DNA from 4 places in the Ramlibacter pinisoli genome. Region 2 is predicted to be linked to each of the others. Evidence: predicted binding sites of a transcription regulator. Region 2 holds the regulator's gene; each other region holds the start of a gene.

Region 1 (7,423 bases), on a different contig from region 2:
CAGCGCCGACATCCTGCGCAAGATGAAGAAGACCGCCGAGGACTACCTGGGCGAGCCGGTGACGGAAGCCGTGATCACGGTGCCGGCCTACTTCAACGACAGCCAGCGCCAGGCCACCAAGGACGCCGGCCGCATCGCCGGCCTGGACGTCAAGCGCATCATCAACGAACCCACCGCTGCGGCGCTGGCGTTCGGCATGGACAAGCAGGAAAAGGGCGACCGCAAGATCGCCGTCTACGACCTGGGCGGCGGTACCTTCGACATCTCGATCATCGAGATCGCCGACGTCGACGGCGAGCACCAGTTCGAGGTGCTGTCCACCAACGGCGACACCTTCCTGGGCGGCGAGGACTTCGACCAGCGCATCATCGACTACATCATTGCCGAGTTCAAGAAGGACCAGGGCGTCGACCTGTCCAAGGACGTGCTCGCGCTGCAGCGCCTGAAGGAAGCCGCCGAGAAGGCCAAGATCGAGCTGTCCAGCGGCGCCCAGACCGACATCAACCTGCCGTACATCACGGCCGACGCGTCGGGCCCCAAGCACCTGAACATCAAGCTGTCGCGTGCCAAGCTGGAAGCGCTGGTCGACGAGCTGATCGAGCGCACCATCGCGCCCTGCCGCACGGCCATCAAGGACGCCGGCGTGAGCGTGGGCGACATCCACGACGTCATCCTGGTGGGCGGCATGACCCGCATGCCCAAGGTGCAGGACAAGGTCAAGGAGCTGTTCGGCAAGGAGCCGCGCAAGGACGTCAACCCCGACGAGGCCGTGGCTGTCGGCGCGGCCATCCAGGGCCAGGTGCTGGGCGGCGACCGCAAGGACGTGCTGCTGCTGGACGTCACCCCGCTGTCGCTGGGCATCGAGACCCTGGGCGGCGTGATGACCAAGATGATCGCCAAGAACACGACCATCCCGACCAAGTTCGCGCAGACCTTCTCCACCGCCGACGACAACCAGCCGGCCGTGACGATCAAGGTCTACCAGGGCGAGCGCGAGATGGCCACCGGCAACAAGCTGCTGGGCGAGTTCAACCTCGAAGGCATCCCGCCGGCGCCGCGTGGCCTGCCCCAGATCGAGGTGAGCTTCGACATCGACGCCAACGGCATCCTGCACGTGGGCGCCAAGGACAAGGGCACGGGCAAGGAGAACAAGATCACCATCAAGGCGAACTCGGGCCTGTCGGAGGACGAGATCCAGAAGATGGTGAAGGACGCCGAGCTCAACGCCGCCGAGGACAAGAAGAAACTCGAGCTGGTGCAGGCGCGCAACCAGGGCGAGGCGCTGCTGCACAGCGTGCGCAAGAGCCTGGGCGAGTACGGCGACAAGCTCGAGTCCGGCGAGATGGAAAAGATCGAGGCCGCGCTCAAGGAGGCCGAAGAGGCCCTGAAGGGCGAGGACAAGGCGCAGATCGAGGAAAAGACCAACGCGCTCATGACTGCCAGCCAGAAGCTGGGCGAGAAGATGTACGCCGACATGCAGGCGTCGCAGGCGGCCCAGGCGGCCGCGGGTGGCGCCGCCGAGGGCGGCGCGCCGGGGGCCGAAGGTGCCCCGGCATCGTCCAAGCCGGCCGACGACAATGTCGTCGACGCGGAGGTCAAGGAAGTCAAGAAGGGCTGATCGCGGCGCCAGCCCCGATGAACGCGCGCCGCGTTGGTGAACCGCCAACGCGGCGTTTGCGCTGAAAGAAACACACGACACGATGGCCACGAAACGCGACTATTACGACGTGCTCGGCGTTCCGAAGAACGCGTCGGAAGAAGAGATCAAGAAGGCTTATCGCAAGCTCGCGATGAAGTTCCACCCGGACCGCAACCAGGGGGACGCCGCCAAGGACGCAGAGGTCAAGTTCAAGGAGGCCAAGGAAGCCTACGAGATGCTGTCCGATGCCGACAAGCGGGGCGCGTACGACCAGTACGGCCACGCCGGCGTCGACCCCAACATGCGCGGCGCGGGTGCCGGCGCCGAGGGCTTCGGCGGCTTCGCCGAGGCGTTCGGCGACATCTTCGGCGACATCTTCGGCCAGGGCGGCCGCGGCGCCGGCGGCCGCGGGGGCCGGCAGGTGTACCGGGGCAACGACCTGTCCTATGCCATGGAGGTCTCGCTGGAGGAGGCCGCCGCCGGCAAGGAGGCGCAGATCCGCATCCCGACCTGGGATTCGTGCGACACCTGCCACGGCAGCGGCGCCAAGCCCGGCACCCAGGCCAAGCAGTGCGGCACCTGCCACGGGGCGGGCGTCGTGCAGATGCGCCAGGGCTTCTTCTCGGTGCAGCAGACCTGCCCCACCTGCCGCGGCCAGGGCAAGATCATTCCCGAGCCCTGCCCCACCTGCCACGGCCAGGGCAAGGTCAAGCGCCAGAAGACGCTGGAAGTGAAGATTCCCGCCGGCATCGACGACGGCATGCGCATCCGCAGCGCCGGCAACGGCGAGCCGGGCACCAACGGCGGCCCGCCGGGCGACCTGTACATCGAGATCCGGCTGAAGAAGCACGCGATCTTCGAGCGCGACGGCGACGATCTGCACTGCGTGGTGCCGATCTCGTTCACCCGGGCGGCGCTGGGCGGCGAGATCGAGGTGCCCACGCTGGCGGGCAAGGCCGCGATCGACATCCCCGAGGGCACCCAGGCCGGCAAGCAGTTCCGGCTGCGCGGCAAGGGCATCAAGGGGGTGCGCTCCAGCTACCCCGGCGACCTGTACTGCCACATCTCGGTCGAGACCCCGGTCAAGCTCACCGAGCCGCAACGCAAGCTGCTGCGCGAACTCGACGAGTCGCTGCGCAACGGCGGCGCCAAGCACTCACCCAGCGAGGAAAGCTGGGGCGACAAACTGCGCAACTTCTTCAGCGCATAGCGTGCGACGGCACGCGGGCCGAAAAGCCGCAGTTTGCAGCGGAGGGTGACAACTGCCCGCAGGGCTTGTCGGCCGTAGCTACAAGCTGCGCAACTTCTTCAGCGCCTAGCGCCCGTGCCCCCGTCAGTCCTGCCAGGGGCCTGACGGGCGGCGCCGGCCCAGGGCTGCAACGCTGCGCACATCTGTACCACCGGCACCACACCGCGATTTGGCGGCCTCACGGCACTGCCTCAAAATGAGGCAATGTCCCTGAAGCTGTTCCGGCATACCGATTACGCGCAGTCCATCCTGTCCCCGGGCGAGACGCGCTTCGCGATGCACCCGGGCTGGGCCATCGTGGCCGCCAGCCTCTGGATCGGCGTGGCGTGCAACGTCTGGCTGTGGCACGCGCTGGGCGGCGCCGACGACCAGTTGCTGGCGGCGGTGACAGTGGCCCTGGTCGTGATCGGCGCGGCCGGCTTCGTGCTGAGCCTGCTTGGCTGGCGCCGCACGTTCAAGCCTGCGGCCACCCTGCTCCTGCTGGTCGCGGCGGCAGCGGCGGCCGGCGTGTTCACCCAGGGCCTGGGGCTCGATGCCGTCCTGGCCGGCAAGCGCCCGCTCTCGCTCATGCCCGCCTGGACCAGCCTGTTCGGCTGGCAGGTTCCATTGCTGCTGGCGCTGCTGGGCGGCGCGCCGGTCATCTGGCTGTGGGCGCAGCAGCTGCGCCGCCTGGACGGCCCCAGCCAGCTCGCCACCAACGTCAGCGGCATGCTGCTGGCGGCAGCGCTGGTCGCCGGTGGCGTGGTGCTGCACGCCGGCCTGCCCAGCCTCTGACACACACTCCTAGAACAGGCTGCCCTGGCCATCCAGCCGGGGCGGCTGGAACTGGCTCGTGTCGAACGCGAACCGCTCGCGGTTGAATCCGAGCCGGGCCGCCGCCTTGCGGAAGCGCTGGCCGATCAGGTCGGCCCAGGGACCGCTGCCCTTCATGCGCGTGGCGAAGTCGGCGTCGTAGTCCTTCCCGCCCCGCATGTCGTGCACGCGGGCCATGATGCGGTCGGCCCTCTGCGGATAGTGGTGCTGCAGCCACTGGCGGAACAGCGGCGCCACCTCCCAGGGCAGGCGCAGCACATGGTAGAAGGCGCTGCGCGCGCCGGCCTCCCAGGCCGCTTCCAGCACCTGTTCGAGATCGTCGGTGAGGAACGGGATCTGCGGCGCCAGGCTGACGCCACACGGGATGCCTGCTTCCGCCAGGGTCTTCAACGTGCGCAGGCGCCGGTGCGGCGCCGCCGCCCTCGGCTCCAGCTTGCGCGTGAGGGACGCGTCCAGCGTGGTGATGGTCACGTACACCGCCGCCAGCCCGCGGGCCGCCATCGGCGCGATCAGGTCGAGGTCGCGTTCCACCGTGCTGGCCTTGGTGACCAGCGAGAACGGGTGGTGGGTCTCGGACAGCACCTCGAGCACGGAACGCGTGAGGCGCAGCTCGCGCTCGACCGGCTGGTAGCAGTCGGTCGCGGTGCCGATCGCCAGCATGCGCGGCTCGTACGACTTGCGCGCCAGCTCGCGCCGCAGCACCTGGTCGACATGGCGCTTGGCGATGATGCGGGTCTCGAAGTCCAGGCCGGGCGACAGGTTCAGGTAGCTGTGGGTGGGCCGTGCGTAGCAGTAGATGCAGCCGTGCTCGCAGCCGCGGTACGGGTTGAGCCCGCGGTCGAAATAGATGTCGGGCGACTCGTTGTAGCTGATGACGCTGCGCGGCTCCTCCCAGGTGACGTCGGTGGCGGGCGGTGCGGGTGCATCGGCGTCGTCCGGCAGCTCGTCGGACCAGCCGTCGTCGAACACCTCGCGGGCGTCGCGCTCGAACCGGTGCGGGTGGCGCGTGGCCGTGCCGCGACCCTTGATCGCGTCGACGGGAATGCGCTGCGTGGCCATGGACACTGTATTTTCATCCAGTTTTTGGGCGGCGAACATCCCTCATGCATTAACTGATTTTTCAGAAGCTTCTGAAAGTTCAGGTCGATCGCGCCACAATCGCGCCCATGCCGCTGCAGGACCACCTTCCACCCCTGTCGCGTGAGTTCGTCTCGCATTTCGGCGAGATGGGCAGCCGCTGGGGCATCAACCGCACCGTGGGGCAGATCTACGCCCTGCTGTTCATCAGCCAGAAGGCACTGAATGCCGACGAGATCGCGGAGGCCCTCGAGTTCTCGCGCTCCAACGTCAGCATGGGCCTGAAGGAGCTGCAGTCGTGGCGCCTGGTGCGCCTGAAGCACCAGCCGGGGGACAGGCGCGAATACTTCGAGGCGCCGGCCGACGTGTGGGAGATCTTCCGGGTGCTGGCCGAGGAGCGCCGCCGGCGCGAGATCGAGCCCACGCTGTCGATGCTGCGCATGGCGCTGCTGCAGGAACCGGCCAACGACGCCGACCGCCACGCCCAGGCCCGCATGCGCCAGATGCACGACCTGATCGACCGGCTGATGACGTGGTTCGACGACGTGCAGAAGCTCGCGCCGGAGACCGCCCTGCAACTCATGGGCATGGGGTCGACGGTGACCAAGGTGCTCGAATTCAAGGACCGCGTGACCGGCAAGGCCGCGCCCCGCAAGGAGTGAACCCCATGGACGCCCTCGTGCTGTCTCGCATCCAGTTCGCCGCCAACATCAGCTTCCACATCCTGTTCCCCACCATCAACATCGCGCTGGCCTGGTTCCTCGTCTATTTCAGGCTGCGCAACAACGCGGCGCGCGACGCGGCCGAGGCGCAGCACTGGGAGGAGGCGTACTTCCTCTGGACCAAGGTCTTCGCGCTGTCGTTCGCGCTCGGCGTGGTGTCGGGCATCACCATGAGCTTCCAGTTCGGCACCAACTGGCCGGGCTTCATGGAGCGCGCCGGCAACATCGCCGGCCCCCTGCTCGGCTACGAGGTGCTGACCGCCTTCTTCCTGGAGGCGACCTTCCTGGGGATCATGCTGTTCGGCCGCGGCCGCGTGTCGGACCGCGTGCACCTGTTCGCCTCGCTGATGGTGGCCGGTGGCACCACGCTGTCGGCGTTCTGGATCCTGAGCCTGAACTCGTGGATGCAGACGCCGACCGGCTACCGCATCGTCGACGGCGTCATGCATGCCGACAGCTGGCTCGCCATCGTCTTCAATCCCTCGTTCCCGTACCGGCTCGCCCACAAGCTGCTGGCCTCGACCATCACGGCCTCGTTCCTGATCGCGGGCCTGTCGGCCTGGCAGTTCCTGCGCAAGGCCAACAACGGCGGCAGCGCCAGGGCGCTGCGCACCGCCATCACGGTGGCCGCCATCGCCGTGCCGCTGCAGATCGTGGCCGGCGACATGCATGGACTGAACACCCTGGAGCACCAGCCGGCCAAGATCGCCGCCATCGAGGGCATCTGGCACACGGAAAAGAGCGCTCCCCTCACCCTGTTCGGCCTGCCCAACGAGAAGGAAGGGCGCACCGACTACGCGATCACCGTCCCCAAGCTCGCCAGCCTGATCCTGGCGCACGACATGGACGCCGAACTGAAGGGACTGGACGAGTTCAAGGACACGCACCCGCCGGTGGCGCCCGTCTTCTGGAGCTTCCGCGTGATGGTGGGCATGGGCGTCCTCATGCTGGTGGTGGCCTGGTGGAGCGCGCTGACCCTGTGGCGGCGGCGCCGCTCGGCCGGGGCCGACCAGCCGCTGTCGATGCTGCAGCTGCGGGTGCTGACGGCCATGACCTTTTCGGGCTGGCTGGCGACCCTGGCCGGCTGGTACGTCACCGAGATCGGGCGCCAGCCCTTCATCGTCTACGGCCTGCTGCGCACGGCGCAGGTGGTGGCCGAGCACCCGGCGGGCATGGTGCTGACGACGCTGCTGGCCTACCTGGCCGTCTACGCCTTCCTGCTCGTCGCCTACGTCCTCGTGCTGGCCTACATGAGCACGCACCCCGCCATGCCCACCCCCGACACGCCGCTAAGCCCCAAGGCCGCCCTGCCGGTCGGCGGCCCGGCCTGAGGAGCCCCCGATGACCTTCGATTGGCCCACCGTCCTGCCCTTGCTGTTCATGGCCGTCATGGGCCTGTCGCTGCTCGCCTACGTGGTGCTCGACGGCTACGACCTGGGCGTGGGCATCCTGCTGCCGTTCGCGACCGACGACCAGAAGGACATCATGGTGTCCTCCATCGGCCCCTTCTGGGACGCCAACGAGACCTGGCTGGTGCTGGGGATCGGCGTGCTGCTGGTGGCGTTCCCCAAGGCCCACAGCCTGGTGCTCACCAACCTGTACCTGCCGGTCGCGGTGATGCTGGTCGGCCTCATCCTGCGCGGCGTGTCGTTCGACTTCCGGGTCAAGGCGCGCGCCGCGCGCAAGGGCATGTGGAACGCGCTGTTCGCGGCCGGCTCGCTGATGGCCGCGATGGCCCAGGGCTGGATGCTGGGCAGCTACCTCACCGGCTTCGACCACGGCCCCTGGTCGCTCGCCTTCGCGGCCGGCATCGCGCTCACGCTGCCCACCGCCTACGCCATGCTGGGCGCCGGGTGGCTGATCATGAAGACCTGGGACGAGCTGCAGCTGCGCGCCGTGGACTGGGCGCGCAAGGTGCTGTGG
Region 2 (7,423 bases):
GGGTCCTTGAGCGTGAAATAGAAATGGCCGCTGGACGCGCGCGAGAAGCCCGAAATCTCGCCGCGCACCGCGACCGGATTGAGCCGGGCATCCAGAAAATCAGCAATGGCGCGGCATAGCGCACCAACTTGCCAGATCCGGGGCGCCGCTGCTGGTTCGTCAGGTCCGACCATCAGTTGCGGCGCGGGTCCGCACCCGTCGCGGTGGCCGGATTCATCCACAACAGGGCGATTCCATCCACCGCCTGGATGAAGCTCGGCAGGAGGCCCGATTTCACCGTGCAAGTCATTGATTTCAAAGGAGAATTTTCTGCTGAAAATGTCACCGGACTGTCACTGTGCAGCACCGATGCGGCTTCGCGACACCGGGGAGGGGGTTTCTGCACAAAGTTATCCACAATTTCTGTGGGTCACGTCCTACGAGCGGTAGCGTTCTTCCTACAGCACCGCTGTCCCCCCATAATCGCGCCCTGTTCAGCACATTTCAGCGCGGCGGAGCCCCTCTTTGTTGTCGATCATACAAGCCGCAGGCTGGCCGATCTGGCCCCTTCTCGCCTGCTCCATCCTTGCCCTTGCCCTCGTCATCGAGCGCTTTCTCAGCCTCAAGACCAGCCGCGTCGCGCCGCCCCGGTTGCTGGACGAAGCCCTGGCGGTCTCGCGCAGCACGGTGCCCAATCCCGATGTGGTCACCCAGCTCGAGCAGAACTCGGCACTCGGCGAAGTGCTGGCCAGCGGCTTTCGCGCACTCAACAGTGACCCGCGTTGCACCGAGGCCGACCTGCGGGCGTCGATGGAAGGCACCGGTCGTGCCGTTGCCCACCGCCTGGAGCGCTACCTGAGCGCACTGGCCACCATCGCATCCGCCGCCCCGCTGCTCGGCCTGCTCGGCACCGTGATCGGCATGATCGAGATCTTCGGCTCCCAGTCGCCGGGATCGGCGACCTCGGGCGGCAATCCGGCACAGTTGGCCCAGGGCATCTCGATCGCGCTCTACAACACGGCGTTCGGGCTCATCGTCGCGATTCCGGCGCTCATCTTCTGGCGCTACTTCAGGGCCCGGGTGGACGCCTACCTGCTCACGCTCGAGCTGTCGGCCGAGCGCTTCCTGCGCCACCTGAACTCGCTGAGGCGCGCATGAATTTCCGTCCCCGTGGCAAGGACGAGCCCGAGATCAACCTGATCCCGTTCATCGACGTGCTGCTGGTGGTGCTGATCTTCCTGATGCTGTCGACCACCTACAGCAAGTTCACCGAACTCCAGCTGCGCCTGCCGGTGGCCGATGCCGACGCCCAGCGCGACTACCCGCGCGAGGTCGTGGTGGGCGTGGCCAGCGACGGCCGCTACACGGTCAACCGCCAGCCGATCGCCGGCCGCAGCGTCGACCTGCTGGCCGGGGCGCTGGCCGACGCCGCCAAGGCCGGCAAGGACAGCGTGGTCATCGTCAGCGCCGATGCCGCCGCACCCCACCAGTCGGTGATCTCGGTGCTGGAAGCGGCACGCCGGTCCGGCCTGCAGCAGGTCACCTTCGCCGCCCAGTCGTCCGCGCAGGCCGGAGGGCGCTGAGCCCATGCGCGCGGCCCTGCAGCGCGCATGGCTTCACCGCGGCGCGCTCGGCTGGTCGCTGCTTCCGGTTTCGTGGCTCTACGGCGCCCTGTCCGGGCTGCGCCGCGCGCTGTTCCGGCTGGGTGTCTTCGAGACCCAGCACCTGCCCGTCCCCGTCGTCGTCGTCGGCAACGTGATCACCGGTGGCGCGGGCAAGACACCGGTGGTCATCGCCGTGGTGGAGCACCTGCGTTCGCGCGGATTGCGGCCAGGCGTCGTCTCGCGCGGCTATGGCCGGCAGGGGACTGGCTGCATTGAGGTGACCCCGCAAAGCGATCCCCGAGCGGTCGGCGACGAACCGCTCCTCGTGGCCACGCGCTGTTCGGTTCCGGTCGGCGTCGCAGCCGACCGCCCGCTGGCGGCCCGCGCGCTGCTCGCGGCGCACCCGGACGTGAAAGTGCTCGTGAGCGACGACGGCCTGCAGCACCACGCGCTGGGCCGCGACATCGAGATCGTGGTGTTCGACGATCGCGGCGCCGGCAATGGCTGGCTGCTCCCTGCGGGGCCGTTGCGCGAACCGTGGCCACGACCGGCCGACCTTGTCGTGCGCACGGCAGCATCGGGCATCGAGGGCCACCACGTGGAACGCCGGCTGGGGACCGAGGCCCGACGCGCCGATGGCACCCAGGTCCCGTTGCAATCGTTCGCCGGCCGTTCGTGCGTGGCGCTGGCGGGCATCGCGCGGCCACAGGCGTTCTTCCGCATGCTCGAAGACGCCGGGATCACCCTCGCCAGGACGGTGCCGCTGCCCGACCACGACGATTTCAGCGGCTCCCTGCCGGACCTGGGAGCCGAGCAGCCGCTGCTGTGCACGGAAAAGGATGCGTCCAAGCTCTGGCGTTCCCATCCCGGCGCGTGGGCGGTCCCGCTCGAGGTGACCATCGAACCGCGCTTCTGGACCGCCCTCGATGCGCTGCTGGACCCGAAGCTATCATCGGCCGATGGATCCCAAGCTGCTTGAGTTGCTGGTCTGCCCCGTGACCAAAGGCCACCTCGACCTCGATCGCGCGCGGCAGGAACTGGTGTCGCGCAGCGCCCGGCTCGCCTATCCGATCCGCGACGGCATCCCGGTGCTGCTCGAGGAAGAGGCCCGCACCCTCACCGACGAGGAACTCGAGCGCCTGCCGACCCGCACCCCGCTGGTCTAGCCATGGCCTTCACGGTCCTGATCCCGGCGCGGCTGGCGTCGACGCGCTTGCCGAACAAGCCTCTCGCGGACATCGCGGGCAAGCCGATGGTGGTGCGCGTGGCCGAACGGGCACGCAGTTCGTCGGCCCAGACCGTGGTGGTGGCGGCCGACAGCCCGTCCATTGTCGAAGCCTGTGCCGCGCATGGGGTCCAGGCCGTCCTCACCGGGGTCGACCACCCCTCCGGCACGGACCGCCTGGCCGAAGCCAGCCGCAAACTCGGCCTGGCCGATTCGCACGTGGTCGTGAACGTCCAGGGCGACGAGCCGCTCATCGACCCGGCGCTCATCGATGCCGTCGCCGCCTTGCTCGACGGAGCCGGCGATGCCGTGATGAGCACCGCCGCGCACCCGATCACCTCGGTCGCCGAGTTCACGAACCCGAACGTGGTGAAGGTCGTCACGGACGCCCGGCAACTGGCGCTGTACTTCAGCCGAGCGCCCATCCCGTGGTGGCGCGACGGATACGCCGACGCCATCGCCTCCCTGCCCACGACGGCTCCCCTGCGCCACGTCGGCATTTACGGCTACCGCTGCGACTTCCTGCGTGCCTTTCCGCTCCTGCCGCCAGCACCCCTGGAGCACCTCGAGGCGCTGGAGCAGTTGCGGGCACTCTGGCACGGGCACCGCATCGCGGTCCACGTCACTGCGGATGCACCGGGGCCGGGGGTCGACACACCCGAGGACCTGGAGCGCGTCCGGCGCCTTTTCCTGCCCTAGCGCTGTAAGGCTACGCAAGGGCTGCGTGCTATCCTCAAGCGCAGACGCGCGACGGCCGGCGCGGGGAAGCCCTTGGCCCGCAGCGCCCCGAGATTCCAACCATCCGAGGATAGACATCCATGAGATTGATCCTGCTGGGCGCGCCTGGCGCAGGCAAGGGCACACAGGCCACGTTCATCTGCCAGAAGTACGGCATCCCGCAGATCTCCACCGGCGACATGCTGCGTGCCGCCGTCAAGGCAGGGACGCCCCTGGGCGTGGCCGCCAAGAAAGTCATGGATTCGGGCGCCCTCGTCGGCGACGACATCATCATCGGCCTCGTGCAGGAGCGGCTCGCGCAGCCTGACTGCGCGCGCGGCTTCCTGTTCGACGGCTTTCCCCGCACCATTCCGCAGGCCGACGCCATGAAGGACGCCGGCGTGCGGCTCGACTACGTGCTCGAGATCGACGTGCCGTTCGAGGCCATCGTCGAGCGCATGAGCGGCCGCCGTTCGCACGCGGCCTCGGGCCGCACCTATCACGTGAAGTTCAACCCGCCGAAGGTGGCGGGTGTCGACGACGTCACCGGCGAGCCGCTGGTCCAGCGTGACGACGACAAGGAAGAAACGGTCATGAAGCGGCTGCAGGTCTATGCCTCGCAGACGCGGCCGCTGGTCGACTACTACGCCAAGTGGTCCGCCGCCGATCCCCTCAACGCACCCAAGTACCGCGCCATCAGCGGCGTCGGCACCGTGGAAGACATCACCGCCCGGGCGCTCCAGGCCCTGTCGAGCTGATCGAGCCGGCGCGCTCGCCGATCCTGCGCGACGGCGGGCTCGCGGCCATTCCGGACGGCCCCGCAACACCCTCAGCCCGCCAGCAGCTCCAGTAGCAGGTCGATCCGCGCCTTCACGGGCGATTGCCGGCTGGCCGGCAGCAGGGTCGCGCCCTCCCCCACGATCGCACCCTCGGCGCAGCGCGTGCTGCGCACGACCCGGACACCCTTGGCCAGGGCTGCGAGCAGCGCCTCCTCGAGCCGGTGGTGCAGCGTGCCGTTGCCGGTGCCGATGGCAACGAGCCCCTGCACGCCATCGTCCACCAGCAGGTCGACGATGCGGCCGGTGACACCCGCGTGGCTGGACACCAGCTCCACGCGCGGCCAAGCCGACACCTGCCCGAGTCGGCCCGCCCATCCCGGATCGACGGCGGATTCGGGCCACTCACCCACGAGACGCAGCCGCCCCTCCTCGATGAAGCCCAACGCTCCGGCATCGCCGGACGAGAAGGCGTCGAGCCGGTACGGATGCACCTTCCGCACATGCTCCGCACCGTGGAGCGTGCCGGCGCAGGCCACGGTGACGCCGCGCGCACCGGGCGTGCGGACCACGGCGATGGCATCGACGATGTTCTGTGGCCCGTCCGGTGCGAGGGCCGTGGCCGGCCGCATCGCGCAGGTCAACACCACCGGTTTGGCAGCCGGCAGCACGCGATGCAGGAAGTACGCCGTTTCCTCCAGCGTGTCGGTGCCGTGGGTGACCACGATGCCCTGCACGTCGGGCTGCGCCAGCCAGTGGGCGCAGCGCCCGGCGAGGTCGCGCCAGACCGCCGGCTCCATGTCCTTGCTGTCGATCTGGGCCACCTGCTCGGCAACCACCTGCAGCCCGGCCAGCCCCGGAAGGCCTTCGAGCAGCCTGTCGACGCCCAGCTGGGCGGCTTGGTAGCCGACGTGGTCGGCTGCCGACGGGGCGACCCCGGCGATGGTGCCACCCGTGCCCAGAAGAACGATCCGATCGGCCGTCACTTGCACTCTTTCACGAAACTGGTTAAAAATACAGCCACTGGATGGGCAGCCAGTATCCTGCGTGATCTGCCCCTAGGAGCCTTCCGCATGACCGAGACGCCCAAGCTCACCGCCCGCCAGCAGCAGATTCTGGACCTGATCCAGGCGGCCATCGCCCGCACCGGCGCACCCCCCACCCGGGCCGAGATCGCCAGCGAGCTCGGCTTCAAGTCGGCCAACGCCGCCGAAGAGCACCTGCAGGCCCTGGCTCGCAAGGGTGTCATCGAGCTGGTCAGCGGCACCTCGCGCGGCATCCGCCTGCGCGGCGAGACGCTGCGCTCCATCCACGAGTCGCGCTTCAAGCAGTTCGCGTTGCCGCTGCCCAGCCTGGCACAGCTCGCGCTGCCCCTGGTGGGGCGGGTGGCGGCGGGTTCGCCCATCCTGGCGCAGGAGCATGTCGACCAGACCTACTACGTCGAGAGCAGCCTGTTCCAGCGCCGCCCCGACTACCTGCTCAAGGTGCGCGGCATGTCGATGCGCGACGCCGGCATCATGGACGGCGACCTGCTCGCGGTGCAGGCCACCAAGGACGCCAAGAACGGGCAGATCGTCGTGGCCCGCCTCGGCGACGAGGTCACCGTCAAGCGGTTCCGCCGCAACAAGCACCTCATCGAGCTGCACGCCGAGAACCCCGACTACCCCACCATCGTGGTCGAGCCCGGCGAGCCGTTCGAGATCGAAGGGCTGGCCGTCGGCCTGATCCGCAACACCATGCTCATGTGAATCCCTGCCGGGCGGCAGCAGGTGGCGGGCGTATGGCGCGACAGGCGCCATCACCCTGCGCGGCCCGGCCCATCGTCGCAATCTCGCCTGTGTTTCCAACCTGCGGTTCGAGGAGAAGTGACATGGGTCTCACGATGATCAGCCTGGCCGGCGCGTTCGGCTCCCTGCGGCGCCTGGTGCGCGCCGCACTGCGCGCCCTGACGGGCCGTCAAGACGGCACCCCGGTGGCGGGGCGCCCCGCCACCGGCTTGCACATGGCCGAAGGCCGTGGCCACGTGGCCTGGCCGGCCACCCACCCGGTGGCGGCGGCGCGGCGCCTGCGCGTACTGCGCGTGGTCGATGCCGGGCATGCACCCAGCACGGCCGGCCGCATGGTCATCTCCGGCCGCATGGCCGACGTCTGCGCCGAACTGGAGCGCCTGGCCGCCCTGGAGGCGGCGGCGGCCTGATCCGGGTGTGACCGGTGGGCATCGCCCGCTGGGCGCGTTGCCCGGGCAGGCAATGCCCGAGGCGTCGCCCGAGGTTTACTGGGCGCCGGCCAGGTAGTCCGCCTTGCCCAGCTCCACCCCGTTGTGCCGAAGGATGGCGTAGGCGGTGGTCACGTGGAAGAAGAAGTTGGGCAGCACCCAGTGCTTCAGGTACGCCTCGCCCTTCATGGTGCGCGTCGCCTCGCGTCCTACCGGGAAGGTGATGTCCTTGTCCTCGGTGCCGTCGATCTTCTCGACCGGCACGGTGTCCAGCCACGCCAGGGTCTTGGCGATGCGGGCCTTCAGTTCCTCGATGGTCGTTTCGGTGTCCTCGAACTTCGGCGCCTCCACGCCCGACAACCGCGCGATGCCCAGCTTGGGGCCGTCGCAGGCGATCAGGACCTGCCGGGTCAGGGGCAGCATGTCCGGCGCCAGGCGCGCGACGGTCAGCACCTGGGGATCGAACTTGCGCGCCTGCGCGTGCGCCAGGCCCTTGTCGAGGATGTGGCTGAGGTTCTTCAGGGTGGTGCGGAAGATCGGCAGGCTGGCCGAAGCCATCGAAATCGCCATCAAAAGTCTCCTGGGTGTGCGGATGGAAAGGCGCGATGCTAGCGGCACCCGGCCAACTCTGCCGAGCATGCCGCCGTTGCCCGCGCGGCTCGCGGCACAATCGCGGCATGAACATCGTGATCCTCGACGATTACCAGGATGCCGTGCGCAAGCTGCAGTGCGCGACCAAGCTCGAGGCCTATCCCGCCAAGGTCTACACCAACACCGTCAAGGGCATCGGCCAGTTGTCGGTGCGGCTGCGCGATGCCGACGTCATCGTGCTGATCCGCGAGCGCACGCACATCTCCCGCCAACTGCTCGAAAAGCTCCCCCGCCTGAAGCTCATCTCGCAGACTGG
Region 3 (7,423 bases), on a different contig from region 2:
AGGTAGTTGGTGCCTTCGGTGCCGACGCGGTTGTCGGCGACGATGGCATCGGATTCCGCGTGCCAGTTGGCGGTGCCCAGGTTGACGAAGTTCTCCATGCCCTTGCCGCCGTCGATCAGCGTCTGCCAGTCGCCGCCCGAACCCGGCATGCCGGCGCAACCGGCCAGCGCGATCGCGGTCGCGGCGGCGAGCGCCGCGGTTCCCAAAGCCTTGTTCATGTCTCGCTCCTGTGGTGGAGCGGGCATTGGAAGCGGCCTGCGCCGCCGCCGTCAATGCTCGGCTGCCCCAGTCCCCCACCTCATCGCACGAGCGGCGCCGTGGCGGCCTTGGGCTCGCCGGCGCGGATGCTGCCGTCCGGGCGGTGGTAGGTGCCGATGAGCAGTCCGCTGGCGACCGCCCGCGCGCGGATTGCCGCCGCGACCTCGTCGCGGCCCGGCTTGCTGCTGAAGGCTTCGCCGGCCGCCAGCGCGAACAGCTGGAACGCATAGCGGTGCGTGCCGTGGCCGGGCGGGGGATCGGGCGGGATCCAGCCGGCGCGCAGGTAGGAGTTGCGGCCGGCATGCACCTCGTCGCCGTCGTGGCCGGGGCTTTGCAGCGCGCCCTCGTGCAGCGCGCCGTCTTCGGGCGGGATGTCGACCACGATGGCATGCACCAGGGGCTCGCTGGTCGGCGCGTCGGCATCCTCGACCACCAGCACCAGGCTGGCCGCGCCGGCCGGCACGCCCAGCCATTGCAGCGGCGGCGACTCGCCCTCGCCGTCGGCCGTGTACCGCGCCGGGATCTCGGCATGGTCGGCGAAGGCGAGGCTGGACACCTGCAGCGTGCCGTGGCCGGCGCGCAGGCCGCAGCGGTTGAAGACGAGGTGGTCCAGGCCGGCGCGGCGGTCGCGCAGCGCATGGCCCAGGGCTTCGGGCAGTTTCTCGAGCATGGCTGCAGGTGTAGACCGGCGCGCCGCAATCGCCTGTCGGACGACGCCGCAGGCGCGCAGGGTCGGGCCACGGCGGCGCCGAAGCAGGAGCCGCCCGGCCTCAGTGGAAGTCGCGGCTGCGGTTGCCCTGCCGGCCCAGCCGCCCCAGCAGCGGCGTCAGGTCCTCCAGCTGCTCCGCCAGCAGGTGGCAGACCCGCCCGCCGCTGGCCTCGTCGCGTTGCCAGGTGCCGTGCACGGCCAGCAGGCGCGCATGCATCAGCGGCTCGCGCTGGTCTTCCCGGACGCTTTTCCAGACGATGACGTTGACCGGGCCGGTCTCGTCCTCCAGCGTCACGAAGACCGTGCCGCCGGCGGTGGCCGGCTGCTGGCGCACCGTGACCATGCCGCAGGCCGACACGCGGCGGCCGTTGGGCAGCCCCGCGAGCTGCTCGGCGTTCAGGAAGCGCCGCCTGGCCAGCCGCTCGCGCAGCAGCGCCAGCGGATGCCGGCGCAGCGTGAGGCCCATGGCGGCGTAGTCGAACACGATCTCCTCGCCTTCCGGCGCGGCCGGCAGCGCCAGCGGCTCCTCCTGGATCGGGGCCTGTTCCAGCAGCGCCGGCGCACGGCGGCGCCCGGCCGCCTCCCAGACCTGCTGGCGGCGATGGCCGGCCAGCGACTGCAGCGCGTCGGCCGCGGCCAGCGCCGCCAGGTCCTGCACGTCCAGCCGGGCCCGCAAGGCCAGGTCCTCGGTGTCGGCGAAGGCGCCCTGCCCGCGCGCGGCCGGGATGCGCCGCGCCGCTTCCTCGCGCAGGCTGCCCACCAGCCGCAGCCCCAGCCGCACGGCGGGCCGCGCCAGGTCGCCGGCCAGCGTGCAGTCCCAGTCGCTGTGCGACACGTCGGGCTGCAGCACCTGGATGCCGTGGCGCTGCGCATCCTGGATCAGCTGCGAAGGGCCGTAGAACCCCATGGGCTGCGAATTGAGCATGGCGGCCAGGAAGCAGGCCGGCTCGTGGCACTTGAGCCAGCTGCTCGAATAGGCCAGCAGCGCGAAGCTGTAGGCATGGCTTTCCGGGAAGCCGTAGTCGCCGAAGCCCTTGACCTGCTCGAAGATGCGGTGCGCGAACTCCTCGCTGTAGCCGTTGGCCAGCATGCCGCCCTTGAGCCGGGCCTCGAACTTGTCGACCCCGCCCTTGCGCTTCCAGGCCGCCATGGCGCGCCGCAGGGCATCGGCGTCGGCGGCCGAGAAGCCGGCCGCGATCATGGAGATCTCCATCACCTGCTCCTGGAAGATCGGGATCCCCAGCGTGCGCTCCAGCGCCTTCTTCAGGCGCGGCTCGCCGGTTTCGCGGCTGGAGCGCTCGTACTGGATGGCCTCGCCCTTGTCGCGCCGCTCGCGGGCCTTGAGGTAGGGATGGACCATGCCGCCGGTGATGGGGCCGGGCCGCACGATCGCGACCTCGACCACCAGGTCGTAGAACTCCCGGGGCTTCAGGCGCGGCAGCATCGACATCTGGGCCCGGCTCTCGATCTGGAACACGCCCACCGTGTCGGCCTTGCGGACCATGGCGTAGGTGGCCTCGTCGCCGTCGGGGATGTCGTAGCGGGTGAACGGCGCCCCGCGCCGCTGCGTCACCAGGTCGATGCAGCGCCGGATGGCGGTGAGCATGCCCAGCGCCAGCACGTCGACCTTCATCAGGCCCATGTCCTCCAGGTCGTCCTTGTCCCACTGGATGATGGAGCGGTCCTTCATGCTGGCGTTCTCCACCGGCACCAGCCGCGTGAGGCGCGTCTGCGTGAGCACGAAGCCGCCCACGTGCTGCGACAGGTGGCGCGGGAAGCCCATGAGCTCCTGCGTGAGCTCCAGCCACAGGCGGGCCTGGTGCTCGGCCAGGGGCACGCCGCAGGCGGCCGCCATGCCGCGCAGCTTCTCGGTGGCCAGTTGGTCGTCGAACCAGAAATGGTCCTTGGCGAAGGCGTCGATGAGCGGCTCGCCGATGCCCAGCGCCTTGCCGACGTCGCGGATGGCGCTGCGCGTGCGGTAGCTGATGACCACCGCCGCGATGGCGGCCCGCTCGCGGCCGTACTTGCCGTAGATGTACTGGATGACCTCCTCGCGCCGCTCGTGCTCGAAGTCGACGTCGATGTCGGGCGGCTCGTTCCTGCGGCTCTCGCTGATGAAGCGCTCCAGCAGCGGCTGCGACAGCATCGGGTCCATCGCGGTGATGCCCAGGCAGAAGCACACCGCCGAATTGGCCGCCGAGCCGCGGCCCTGGCACAGGATGCGCCTGGAGTTGGCGAACTCCACGATGTCGTGCACCGTGAGGAAGAACATCTCGTAGCGGCACAGCTCGATGAGGGCCAGCTCCTTCTCGACCAGGTCGCGCACGCGCTGCGGGATGCCCGCCGGATAGCGCCTGCCGGCGCCCAGGTACGTGAGATGGCGCAGGCCCTCGAGGGGGGTCATGCCGGGCGGCACCGTCTCCAGCGGGTAGTCGTAGCGGATCTCCTGCAGGTCGAAGCGGCAGCGCCGCTGCACGTCCAGCGTGTGGGCGAGCAGCGGCGCCGGGTACAGCTCGGCCAGGCGCTTGCGCTGGCGCAGGTGGCGCTCGGCGTTGCCTTGCAGGGCCAGGCCGCAGTCGGCCACCGGCTTGCCCAGGCGCACCGCCGTGATGACGTCCTGCAAGGGCTTGCGCGAGCGGGCGTGCATGTGCACGTCGCCGGTGGCGATCAGCGGCACGCCGGTGCGGTCGGCGGCCTCCTCCAGCAGGGCCAGCCAGAGGTCGTCGTCCAGCAGGTGCGGCAGGTTGACGGCCAGCCACAGCGACGGGCCGTACAGCCCGCGCAACTGCTGCAGCCGCCTGCACAGCGCCGTCATGTCCAGGTCCCGGCCCGGCACGCGCCGGGGCAGGAACAGCACCTCGCAGCCTTGCAGCAGGCGCAGGTCGCTGCGGTCCCAGCCCACGTCGTAGGTGCCCTTCGGCGCCTCGATCCGGGCCGCCGTGATGAATTCGCACAGGCCGCCCCAGCCCTGCAGGTCGCGGGCGATGGCGACCAGGCGGGCATCGCCGAAATCGAACTCGCTGCCGCACAGCAACTGGAACTTCCGCTTGCGCTTTTGCGCCGGGAACGCCTCTTCCAGCCGGTCGATGAAGCCGAAGTAATCCCTCAGCCCCGACCAGGCCCGCACCACGCCGGCCACCGAGCATTCGTCGGTGAGGGCCAGCGCCTCGTAGCCCAGGTCGTAGGCGCGCCGCACCAGCTCCTGCGGATGCGAGGCACCGCGCTGGAAGCTGAAGTTGCTCAGGCAGTGCAGTTCCACGTAGCCGGGCAGCACCTGCGGCCCGGTGCCCAGGATGGGCGGCAGGTGTTCCTCGTCGAGCACCGGCCGGGGCTTGACCTGGCTCTCAGGCATACAGCCCCTGCAGGTACCAGGCGAACTGGCGCGCCTGGGCCAGGTCCTCGGCCAGGTGGCAGGGCCGCTCGCGAAAGATCCAGACCAGGCCGGAGCGCGGGCTGCGCGCCACGAAGTAGTCGCGCAGGGTGGGGCCGGCGCCGTCCCACCAGGCCGTCTCGACCCGGTACAGGCGCGCCAGCCGGCGCAGCGGGCCGCCGAAGCACGGCGTCTCGCCCTGCATGCGCAGGCGCAGCGGCTGCGGCAGGACCCAGGACGGATAGAGCGCGTCGGGCTCCTCCACCGGCGCACTGCTGCCCTCGCGGGCCGGCTTCCAGGCCTGCTTGCATTCGGGCCGGTGGTCGGCCTGCGGCACCGGCACCACCACGTTCTCCTCGCCCAGGCGCACCGACAGGCGTTCGACCAGCTGGTGCAGCTTCTCGCCCTGCCCCTGCTCCTGCGGCAGCAGGCTGGTGGTGGCCCCCGCCCAGGGCACCGTCTCGAGCGAGCGCAGCCGCAGGTGGTTGGCGGGGGCCGCCAGGGTGGCGCGCTCCAGGTGCTCGCGCACCAGCCGGCGCAGGTGGGCCATGTCCTGGGTGGGCTGGGCGGTGCGCACCTGCAGCTGTTCCCGGGGCGGCAGCTTCACGCCGTTCAGGCGCCGCAGGTCCAGCGTCCATTCGAGTTCCAGCGCCAGCACGCCGCGGTTGCGCGCCTGCAGCCAGACCTGCAGGCGGGCCAGCAGCTGTTCGGCGCCGAGCAGCAACTCGGGGGCCGTGCTGGCCAGCGCGGCGAGTTCGGCGTTGAGGTCGAACGCCTCGGGCAGCACCTGCCAGGGATAGGTTTCCGGCCGTTCCCCGAAGGCCGAATCCAGGGCCGCCAGCAGGTCCGCGCCGAACCGGCGCGACAGGCCGCCGCGCGGCATCGCCCGCACCTGCCCCCAGGTGCGGGTGCCGGTGCGTTCGAGCAGGGCCACGTGCGGCAGGGCGGCACCGAGCAGCTCCAGCGGCAGGTCGTCGGGCAGCGCGGCCGGCCTGGCGATGCCACGCTGCTTGCAGCGCAGCAGCGCCAGGGCCACCAGGGACGTGGATGCCGCGGCCCACGGCACCTCGCCCAGGTCGGGGTGCGAACGCAGCAACAGGTGCAGCAGGGCCTGGCGGCCGCCGAACAGCCTCAGGCTGCCGGACACCTCGAGCAGCACGGCCTCGTCGACGTGGGTGACGCGCGGCGTGAACCGCAACGCCCACCAGGTCCAGGGCTGGCGGTCCTGCTCACGGAAGGGACACAAGGCGATCCAGAACATGCGATCTCCTGGGTTCGGGGGTGGCGGGGACCTCGACCGGCGTGCGCCGGCGCGAGGCCAGCAGGGCCTGCAGGCGTGCCGGCACCGCGGGCAGGTGCAGCGGTTCGTCGAGCGGCGGGCCGCGCCGCTTGACGATGTGCACCTCCATCTCCTGGCTGCCCTGCAGCAGCAGCCGCAAGGGCGCCGGACTGGCGTGCAGCCGCGCCTGCACGCCGCGCAGCACGAACAGCAGCTTGCCGTGCTGGCGCGCAGCCAGGTGCAGCCGGCGCAACTCGGGCGTGCGCACCTGCGGCAGCCAGGCCAGCACGGCCTGGACGTCGGTGCAGCGCAGCGACTGCTCGGCCGACCAGAGGCGGGCCGCGGCCGGCTCGGCGCGGATCCAGAGCAGGCGGTCGGCCGGCAGGCCCTGCGCCGCCAGGGCCGGGCCGAAGGGATGGAACGGAGGGCCGACCAGCACGACCGGCCCCTGCCGGTCGGCCACCCGGGCGGCCAGCACCGGCAGCAACAGCTGCCAGGCATGGGCCTCGGGCCTCTCCTGCAGCAACTCGACCAGGCAGCCCAGCGGCCAGCCGCCACCGGGCAGCTGGGCGTCGAGGGCCGCATGCCCGCTGGGCAGCACGGCCTCCTCGCGCGCCAGGTCGGTGACGCGCCAGACGTGCGGGATGGCGAGGACTGCAGCGGGCTGCATGGAGGGGGGTGGTGAGGGAAAGCGGGAGCCGGAATCTACTGTTCATTTATACAGTAAACTGCCGCCATCGATTGTGCGAATTCGCCACTGCCGGCCCTGCCTTCGCAAGGCCTGTGGCATCCTTGCGCCCCTTGTTCCGCCGCTTCGAAGCCCTCCTCCACCCCTACCCCGCCGCCGAACCGGCCCTGCCGCCGAAGCGCTTCGTCGCGTTCGTCTGGGCCTGCACCGAGGGCCTGCGCGGCTACATCGGCTGGCTCGCGTTGCTGTCGGCCAGTGTGTCGGCCTACGAAGCCCTGCTGTTCTCCATGCTGGGCCAGATCGTCGACTGGCTCGGCCGCGTCCAGCCGGCCAGCCTGTGGCAGGCGCACGGCCCGATGCTCCGGCTGCTGGCGGGCGTGCTGCTGGCCAGCATCGTGCTGATCGCGATGCAGACCATCGTCAAGCACCAGACGCTGGCCATCAACTTCCCGCTGCGGCTGCGCTGGAACTTCCACCGGCTCATGCTCGGCCAGAGCATGGCGTTCTACGCCGACGAGTTCGCCGGCCGCGTCACCACCAAGGTGATGCAGACCGCGCTGGCGGTGCGCGAGATGGTGTTCACCACCACCGAGGTGATCATCGGCATCGGCGTCTACTTCATCTCGCTGGTGCTGCTGGCCGGCGGCTTCGACCCCCGGCTGATGCTGCCCTTCCTGGGCTGGCTGGCCTGCTACGCGGTCTCGGTCTGGTACTTCGTGCCGCGCCTGGGGCGCATCGGCAAGAAGCAGGCCGATGCACGCGCCATGATGACGGGGCGCATCACCGACGCCTACACCAACATCCCCACCGTCAAGCTGTTCTCGCACACCCACCGCGAGGCCGGCTTCGCGCGCGAGGCGATGCAGGAGTTCCAGGCCACCGGCTACCGCCAGATGCGGCTGGTGAGCGCCTTCGAGATCGTCAACCACGCGCTGGTGGTCGGGCTGATCCTGGCGGTGACCGGCTACTCGCTGCAGCTGTGGTCGCAGGGCGAGGTGGGACCCGGTGCCGTGGCCGCCGTGACGGCGATGGCTCTGCGCATCAGCGGCATGTCGCACTGGATCATGTGGGAGATGGCCTCGCTGTTCGAGAACGTCGGCACCGTGCAGGACGGCATCG
Region 4 (7,423 bases), on a different contig from region 2:
CTCGAAGTAGGCGATGAGGCGGGAGGTCGACGAGGTGGGCACCGCCACCGGCCGCGGCGTGCGGTCCGGCAGGCCGTCGGCGGTGTCGTAGCTCTCGCCGCCGCGATAGAACAGCTCGTAGCGCTCGTCCAGCTTCTCGGCGGCGAAGTGCGCCACGCCGTTGCGGTCGACGTAGCCCCAGACATCGGCCCGCGCGGCACCGGCCGCGGCAAGGGCCAGCGCCAGGCCGGCGAACGCGACGCGCAGCGCCTTCATGCGGGCAGCTCCAGCCCGGCGGCGCGGCGCTCGGCGAACTCGGCCTGCAGCATCGACAGCACGACCAGCGACTCCCAGCCGTCGGCGCCACGCACCGACTCGCGCAACAGGCCTTCCTGCACGAAGCCTTCGGTGTCGTACAGGCCCTTGGCGCGCACGTTGTGGGTGCGCACGTCGAGCCAGAAGCGGTGCGCTCCCAGGTCGTCGAAGGCGATCTTCTTGGCCACCCGCAGGGCGGCGCGGCCGATGCCTTGGCCCTTGGCCTGCACCACCATGCGCTTGAGTTCGAGCGACTGGTTGCGGCTGCGGCAGCCGATCAGGATGAGGAAGCCGGCCGCGTCCAGGCCCTCGCCGGCTTCGACGATGAAGTGCCGGAAATCGGGAAACCGGATCGCGGCCTCGTGCTGGGTGCGCTCCCAGGGGATGATGAACGGCAGGTTGGCAGGGTCGTTCTCGAGCGTCAGCACGTAGTCGAGATCGCTCTGCATGGTGGGGCGCAGGCGGACGCGGCTCATCGCAGCAGCGGGTGGAACCCCAGCAGGAGGAACCCGGGGCAGCCGGCGAGCCGGCCCAGCGCCCAGGCCATCAGATATCGATCTCCACCGCGTCGCCGTGGAGTTCCATCAGCTCGCGGCGGGCGGCGGCCTCGCCCTTGCCCATGAGCCGCATCATCAGGTTCTCGGTCGCGGCGGGGTCGACCTTGCCGACGCTGACCGGCAGCAGGCGGCGCGTGTCGGGGTTGAGCGTGGTCTCCCACAGCTGCTCGGCGCTCATCTCGCCCAGGCCCTTGAAGCGGCTGATGGTCCAGGCGTTCTCCTTGACGCCCTCCTTGCGCAGCTTGTCCAGGATGGCCGTCAGCTCGCCCTCGTCGAGTGCGTACTGCTTGCCGGCCGGCTTCTTGCCGCGCGCCGGCGTGTCGACCCGGAACAGCGGCGGGCGGGCGACGTACACGTGGCCCGTCTCGATCAGCTTGGGGAAGTGGCGGAAGAACAGGGTCAGCAGCAGCACCTGGATGTGCGAGCCGTCGACGTCGGCGTCCGACAGGATGCAGACCTTGCCGTAGCGCAGGCCGGACAGGTCGGGCGTGTCGTTCGGGCCGTGCGGGTCGACGCCGATGGCCACCGCGATGTCGTGGATCTCGGTGTTGGCGAACAGGCGGTCGCGCTCGACCTCCCAGGTGTTGAGCACCTTGCCGCGCAGCGGCAGCACGGCCTGGCATTCCTTGTCGCGGCCCATCTTGGCGCTGCCGCCGGCCGAGTCGCCCTCGACCAGGAAGACCTCGTTGTGCGAGATCTCCTTGCTCTCGCAGTCGGTGAGCTTGCCCGGCAGCACCGCGACGCCCGAGCCCTTGCGCTTCTCGACCTTCTGGCCGGCCTTCTGGCGCGACTGGGCCGCCTTGATGGCCAGCTCGGCCAGCTTGCGGCCGTAGTCCACGTGCTGGTTGAGCCACAGCTCCAGCGCCGGCCGCACGAAGCTGGAGACCAGCCGCACGGCGTCGCGCGAGTTGAGGCGCTCCTTGATCTGGCCCTGGAACTGCGGATCCAGCACCTTGGCCGACAGCACGTAGGAGGCGCGGGCGAACACGTCCTCCGGCAGCAGCTTGACGCCCTTGGGCTGCAGCGAGTGCAGCTCGATGAAGCTCTTGACCGCGTTGAACAGGCCGTCGCGCAGGCCGCTCTCGTGCGTGCCGCCGGCGCTGGTGGGGATCAGGTTGACGTAGCTCTCGCGCACCGGCGCGCCCTCGTCGGTGAACGCCACGCACCAGGCCGCGCCCTCGCCCTCGGCAAAGGTCTCGTTGCTGTCGGCGTAGCCCTCGCCCTCGAACAGCGGGATCACCGGGTCGGCCGGCAGGGTCTGCATCAGGTAGTCGCGCAGGCCGCCCTTGTACTGCCAGCTCTGGGTCTCCTTGGTCTTCTCGTTGGCCAGGTAGACCGCCACGCCGGGCATCAGCACCGCCTTGCTGCGCAGCAGGTGGGCCAGCTCGGCCAGCGGCAGCTGGCTGGACTCGAAGTACTTGGCGTCGGGCCAGACCCGCACCGTGGTGCCCTGGCGGCGGTCGCCCTCGCCGGCCTTGCGCAGCTTCAGGTCCTCGATGACGTCGCCGCCGGAGAACACGATGCTGGCGACCTGGCCGTCACGGTGGCTGGTGACTTCCAGCCGCTTGGCCAGCGCGTTGGTGACCGAGACGCCCACGCCGTGCAGGCCGCCGGAAAAGCTGTAGGCGCCGCCCTTGCCCTTGTCGAACTTGCCGCCGGCGTGCAGGCGGGTGAACACCAGCTCGATGACCGGGGCCTTCTCCTCCGGATGGAGGCCGAACGGGATGCCGCGGCCGTCGTCCTCGACGCTGACCGAGCCGTCGGCGTGCAGGGTGACGCGGATGCGCTTGCCGTGGCCGGCGAGCGCCTCGTCGGCGGCGTTGTCCAGCACCTCCTGCACGATGTGCAGCGGGTTGTCGGTGCGGGTGTACATGCCCGGTCGCTGCTTGACGGGCTCGAGGCCCTTCAGGACCCGGATGGATCCTTCGGAGTAGTCGGGGACGGTGGACGGTCGGCTTGCCATGGAGCGCGGATTGTATGTCCGAGCCCCATTCTTGCCTGTATGGATATCCAGCATGGCGCCATCGATGCTGGAAGCGCATCAATCAGGGCCTGAACTCTCATGGGGTTTCCGGGCCGCCGACGGTCGTCCCGGCGGTCGATTCGCTACGATCGACCGATGCCTTCCGCCCCCCTTTCCCTGCGCCAGGTCCTGGTCTGCGGCGCCGCCGTCGTCACGCTCTCCATGGGCATCCGCCACGGCTTCGGCCTCTGGCTGCAGCCGATCACCCAGGCCCAGGGCTGGACGCGCGAGACCTTCGCCTTCGCCCTGGCGATCCAGAACCTGGCCTGGGGCTGCTTCGGCATCTTCGCCGGCATGGTGGCCGACCGGTTCGGCGCCTTCCGGGTGCTGGTGGGCGGCAGCATCCTGTATGCGCTGGGGCTGGCGGGCATGGCGCTGTCGCCGACGCCGCTGGTGTTCTCGCTCACCGCCGGCGTCCTGATCGGCGCCGCCCAGGCCGGCACGACCTACGCAGTGGTCTACGGGATCATCGGCCGGCAGGTCGACCCGGCCCGGCGCTCGTGGGCGATGGGCGTCGCCGCCGCGGCCGGTTCGTTCGGCCAGTTCCTGATGGTGCCGGTGGAGGGCTTCCTGATCAGCAGCCTCGGCTGGCAGCAGTCGCTGCTGGCGCTGGGTGCGGTGGTGCTGCTCGTCACCCCGCTGGCCCTGGGCCTGCGCGAACCCGGCTTCGGCGGCGCCCACGCGCCCCGGCGCGAACAGACCATCGGCCAGGCGCTGCGCGAGGCGTTCAAGTACCCGAGCTTCCAGCTGCTGATGGCCGGCTACTTCGTGTGCGGCTTCCAGGTCGTGTTCATCGGCGTCCACATGCCCAGCTACCTGAAGGACAAGGGCCTGTCGCCCCAGGTGGCCAGCTACGCGCTGGCGCTGATCGGCCTGTTCAACGTCTTCGGCACCTACATCGCCGGCTCGCTCGGCCAGCGGATGGCCAAGCGCAAGATCCTGGCCTTCATCTACCTGGCCCGCGCGGTGGCCATCGCCGCCTTCCTGTGGGCGCCGCTGTCGCCGCTGTCGGTCTACGTGTTCGCCGCCACCATGGGCCTGCTGTGGCTGTCCACGGTGCCGCCGACCAATGCCACGGTGGCCCAGATCTTCGGCGTCGCCCACCTCTCCATGCTGGGCGGCTTCGTCTTCTTCAGCCACCAGATCGGCTCCTTCATGGGCGTCTGGCTCGGCGGCCTGCTGTACGACCGCACCGGCAGCTACGACATCGTCTGGTGGATCTCCATCGCCCTGGGCGTGTTCGCCTGCCTGGTCAACCTGCCGGTGCGCGAGGCGCCCATCCTGCGGCAGCCGGCCGCCCAGCCGGCCTGACGCCATGGCTCCGCTGGCCCGCCGCCTGCTGCCCTGGGCCGCCGCCGTGGCGGTGCTCGTTGCCGTGTTTGCCCTCTACACCCAGCCGCAACTCATGGTCATGCTGTCGGAGCAGCTCTGGGCCTGCTTCCGCTGACCTTCCGATGACTATCTACGTGATCACCGGCGCCTCCGACGGCATCGGTGCCGAACTGGCGCGCCAGCTGGCCGCGCGCGAGCGCGGGGGCGCCACCCTGGTGCTGGCCGCCCGCAGCGCCGACCGGCTGGCCGACGTGGCGGCGCAGTGCGAGGCCCAGGGCGCGCAGGCGCTGGCGGTGCCCACCGACGTCAGCCGCGAGGCCGACTGCCGCGCCCTGGTGGACACGGCCGCGCAGCGGTTCGGCGGCATCGACGTGCTGGTGAACAACGCCGGCGTGTCGGCCCACGCCCTGTTCGAGGAGGTCGGCGCCGACGACCTGCACTGGTACCAGGACCTGATGGCCATCAACCTGTGGGGCAGCGTCTGGTGCACCCACGCCGCCCTGCCCCACCTCAAGGCGTCGCGCGGGCGCATCGTCGCCGTCTCGTCGCTGGCGGGCCTGGTCGGCGTGCCGGGGCGCACCGCCTACAGCGCCTCCAAGTTCGCCATGACCGGCTTCTTCGAGGCCCTGCGCACCGAGCTCAAGGCGGCAGGGGTGACGGTCACCATCGCCTACCCGGGCGTGGTGGCCACCGAAACCCGGCGCCGCGGCTGGAACGCGCAGGGCCGGCCAGCCGGCCGCAGCGGCCTGAAGGAGGACGCCGCCATGCCGGTCGACGTCTGCGCCCGGCTCATCCTGGAAGGCCTGCTGGAGCGCCGCCGCGAGGTGGTGATGACGGCCCGCGGCAAGCTCGGCCGCTTCCTGAAGCTGCTGGCGCCGGGCAAGGTCGAGGACATGGCGCTGGCGGCGCTGGCCGCCGAGGCAGGGTCGCGGTGATGCCGCATGGAACCCAGGAGGCCTCGCCGTGGGTGCGGCGCTGGAGCGACCTCGTGCCGGCCGGCGGCGCCGTGCTGGACGTCGCCTGCGGCCATGGACGCCACGTGCGCTGGTTCTCGCAGCTCGGCCATCCGGCCACCGGCATCGACCGTGACCCCGACGCCATCGCGGCCATTCGGGGCACGGCGCGGGCCATCCAGGCCGACATCGAGGGCGGCCCCTGGCCCCTGCCGGGCGAGACGTTCGCCGCCGTGGTCGTCACCCATTACCTCTGGCGGGCGCTGCTGCCCACCCTGGTCGCCAGCGTGGCCCCCGGGGGCGTACTGCTGTACGAGACGTTCGCCCAGGGCAACGAGACCGTCGGCAAGCCGTCCCGGCCCGATTTCCTGCTGCGCCCGGGCGAACTCCTCGAGGCCTGCCGCGGCCTGCGCGTGGTGGCCTACGAGGACGGTTTCCTCGACGCGCCCGAGCGCTTCGTGCAACGCATCGCCGCGGTTCGCGAGCCGGTCGGGAACGTACCGGCCCGCTACCCGCTCTAGGTAGAATCCGCCCTTTCGGACGAACCCGACAATGACTCCCATCACCGGCAGCATCGTGGCACTGGCCACCCCGATGCACGACGACGGCAGCGTGGACTACCCCACCCTGCGCAAGCTGATCGACTGGCACGTCGCCGAAGGCACCGACTGCATCGGTGTGGTGGGCACCACCGGCGAATCGCCGACGGTGAACGTCGAGGAGCACCAGGAAATCATCCGCGTGTCGGTCGAGCAGGCCGCCGGGCGCCTGCCCATCATGGCCGGCTGCGGCGCCAACTCCACCGCCGAGGCGATCGAGCTGGCGCGCTTCGCCAAGAAGGTCGGCGCCGACTGCCAGCTGCAGGTGGTGCCCTACTACAACAAGCCGACCCAGGAAGGCCAGTTCCGCCACTTCAAGGCCATCGCCGAAGCGGTGGGCGACCTGCCGATGGTGCTGTACAACGTGCCCGGCCGAACCGTCGCCGACATGCAGCACGACACGGTGCTGCGGCTGGCCCGCGTGCCCGGCATCGTCGGCATCAAGGAGGCCACCGGCAACATCGAGCGCGCGCAATGGCTGCTGCGCGAGGTGCCCAAGGGCTTCGCCGTCTACTCGGGCGACGACCCCACCGCCGTGGCCCTCATGCTGTGCGGCGGCCAGGGCAACGTGAGCGTCACCGCCAACGTGGCGCCGCGCCTCATGCACGAGCTGTGCGTGGCCGCCGTGCGCGGCGACGCGCGCCAGGCGATGGAACTGCAGAACCGGCTGCTGCCGCTGCACCGCCACCTCTTCGTGGAAGCCAACCCGATCCCGGTGAAGTGGGCGATGGCGCGGATGGGCCTGTGCGGCCCGACGCTGCGCCTGCCGATGACGGACCTGCTGCCCGCCAACCATGCCGTGGTCGAGGGCGCATTGCGCGAGGCCGGGCTGCTGGCCTGAACGAATGACAAGGACGACAACGTGATGCGTATTGCAAGACTCGCCGTGCTGGCCACCTGTGCGGGCCTCGCCGCCTGCTCGGCGCTGGATGGCGAGAAGATCGACTACAAGAGCGCCACCAAGGGTGCCACGCTGGACGTGCCGCCCGACCTCACGCAGCTCACGCGCGACTCGCGCTACCAGGTCCCCGGCGGCCCCGTGTCCGCCAGCAACTACCAGGTCGGCCAGACCGTCACCACCGTGCCGACCGCGGCCACCACGCTGGGCGACGTGCGCATCGAGCGCGCCGGCAACCAGCGCTGGCTGGTGGTCAACCGCCCGGCCGACCAGCTGTGGCAGCCGGTGCGCGACTTCTGGCAGGAGAACGGCTTCCTGCTGGTGCTGGACCAGGCCAACCTCGGCATCATGGAGACCGACTGGGCCGAGAACCGCGCCAAGATCCCGCAGGACTTCATCCGCAATTCCCTGGGCAAGGTGTTCGATTCGCTGTACAGCAGCGGCGAGCGCGACCGCTTCCGCACCCGCATGGAGCGCACGCCCACCGGCGCCACCGAGATCTACATCTCGCACCGCGGCATGCAGGAGACGCTGACCAACAGCTCGCAGAACACCGTCTGGCAGCCGCGTCCCACCGACCCCGAACTCGAGGCCGAGTTCCTGCGCCGGCTGATGGTCAAGCTGGGCGTTCCGCAGGAGCAGACCAAGGCCCTGGTCGCGACGGGCACGCCCAAGACCACCTCGCGCGTGGTCAGCGAGCAGAACACGCCGGTCGTGCAGATCGACGAGAACTTCGACCGCGCCTGGCGCCGCGTGGGCCTGGCATT

What was found. The regulator LexA, encoded in region 2, represses DNA repair genes until DNA is damaged. The targets are predictions, from matches to a motif close to ACTGTATNNNNATACAGT.
Region 1: a site for LexA is predicted at 4,765-4,782, ahead of GON04_RS04370 (PA0069 family radical SAM protein). Genes of this name have one in related genera too.
Region 3: a site for LexA is predicted at 6,324-6,341, ahead of imuA (translesion DNA synthesis-associated protein ImuA). Genes of this name have one in related genera too.
Region 4: a site for LexA is predicted at 2,849-2,866, ahead of GON04_RS04570 (DNA topoisomerase IV subunit B). Genes of this name have one in related genera too.

The regions. Positions count from the first base shown of each region.
Region 1 covers NZ_WSEL01000003.1:660,800-668,222, forward strand. Annotated here, with positions in the region: gene dnaK (molecular chaperone DnaK) at 1-1,618, shown strand, start outside; gene dnaJ (molecular chaperone DnaJ) at 1,701-2,849, shown strand; gene GON04_RS04365 (phosphoethanolamine transferase domain-containing protein) at 3,093-3,662, shown strand; gene GON04_RS04370 (PA0069 family radical SAM protein) at 3,672-4,760, opposite strand; gene GON04_RS04375 (GbsR/MarR family transcriptional regulator) at 4,868-5,440, shown strand; gene GON04_RS04380 (cytochrome ubiquinol oxidase subunit I) at 5,446-6,831, shown strand; gene GON04_RS04385 (cytochrome d ubiquinol oxidase subunit II) at 6,842-7,423, shown strand, end outside.
Region 2 covers NZ_WSEL01000009.1:186,800-194,222, forward strand. Annotated here, with positions in the region: gene xseA (exodeoxyribonuclease VII large subunit) at 1-173, opposite strand, end outside; gene GON04_RS15375 (MotA/TolQ/ExbB proton channel family protein) at 505-1,137, shown strand; gene GON04_RS15380 (ExbD/TolR family protein) at 1,134-1,562, shown strand; gene lpxK (tetraacyldisaccharide 4'-kinase) at 1,567-2,562, shown strand; gene GON04_RS15390 (Trm112 family protein) at 2,543-2,749, shown strand; gene kdsB (3-deoxy-manno-octulosonate cytidylyltransferase) at 2,752-3,507, shown strand; gene adk (adenylate kinase) at 3,627-4,283, shown strand; gene GON04_RS15405 (asparaginase) at 4,355-5,287, opposite strand; gene lexA (transcriptional repressor LexA) at 5,375-6,049, shown strand; gene GON04_RS15415 (hypothetical protein) at 6,172-6,498, shown strand; gene GON04_RS15420 (DUF1993 domain-containing protein) at 6,574-7,086, opposite strand; gene GON04_RS15425 (D-2-hydroxyacid dehydrogenase family protein) at 7,194-7,423, shown strand, end outside.
Region 3 covers NZ_WSEL01000003.1:510,687-518,109, forward strand. Annotated here, with positions in the region: gene GON04_RS03620 (3-keto-disaccharide hydrolase) at 1-218, opposite strand, end outside; gene GON04_RS03625 (YbhB/YbcL family Raf kinase inhibitor-like protein) at 299-928, opposite strand; gene GON04_RS03630 (error-prone DNA polymerase) at 1,029-4,319, opposite strand; gene GON04_RS27010 (Y-family DNA polymerase) at 4,312-5,598, opposite strand; gene imuA (translesion DNA synthesis-associated protein ImuA) at 5,567-6,286, opposite strand; gene GON04_RS03645 (ABC transporter ATP-binding protein) at 6,418-7,423, shown strand, end outside.
Region 4 covers NZ_WSEL01000003.1:711,659-719,081, forward strand. Annotated here, with positions in the region: gene GON04_RS04560 (lytic transglycosylase domain-containing protein) at 1-255, opposite strand, end outside; gene GON04_RS04565 (GNAT family N-acetyltransferase) at 252-770, opposite strand; gene GON04_RS04570 (DNA topoisomerase IV subunit B) at 841-2,814, opposite strand; gene GON04_RS04575 (MFS transporter) at 2,971-4,185, shown strand; gene GON04_RS27025 (hypothetical protein) at 4,190-4,321, shown strand; gene GON04_RS04580 (SDR family oxidoreductase) at 4,329-5,141, shown strand; gene GON04_RS04585 (class I SAM-dependent methyltransferase) at 5,141-5,680, shown strand; gene dapA (4-hydroxy-tetrahydrodipicolinate synthase) at 5,712-6,599, shown strand; gene bamC (outer membrane protein assembly factor BamC) at 6,624-7,423, shown strand, end outside.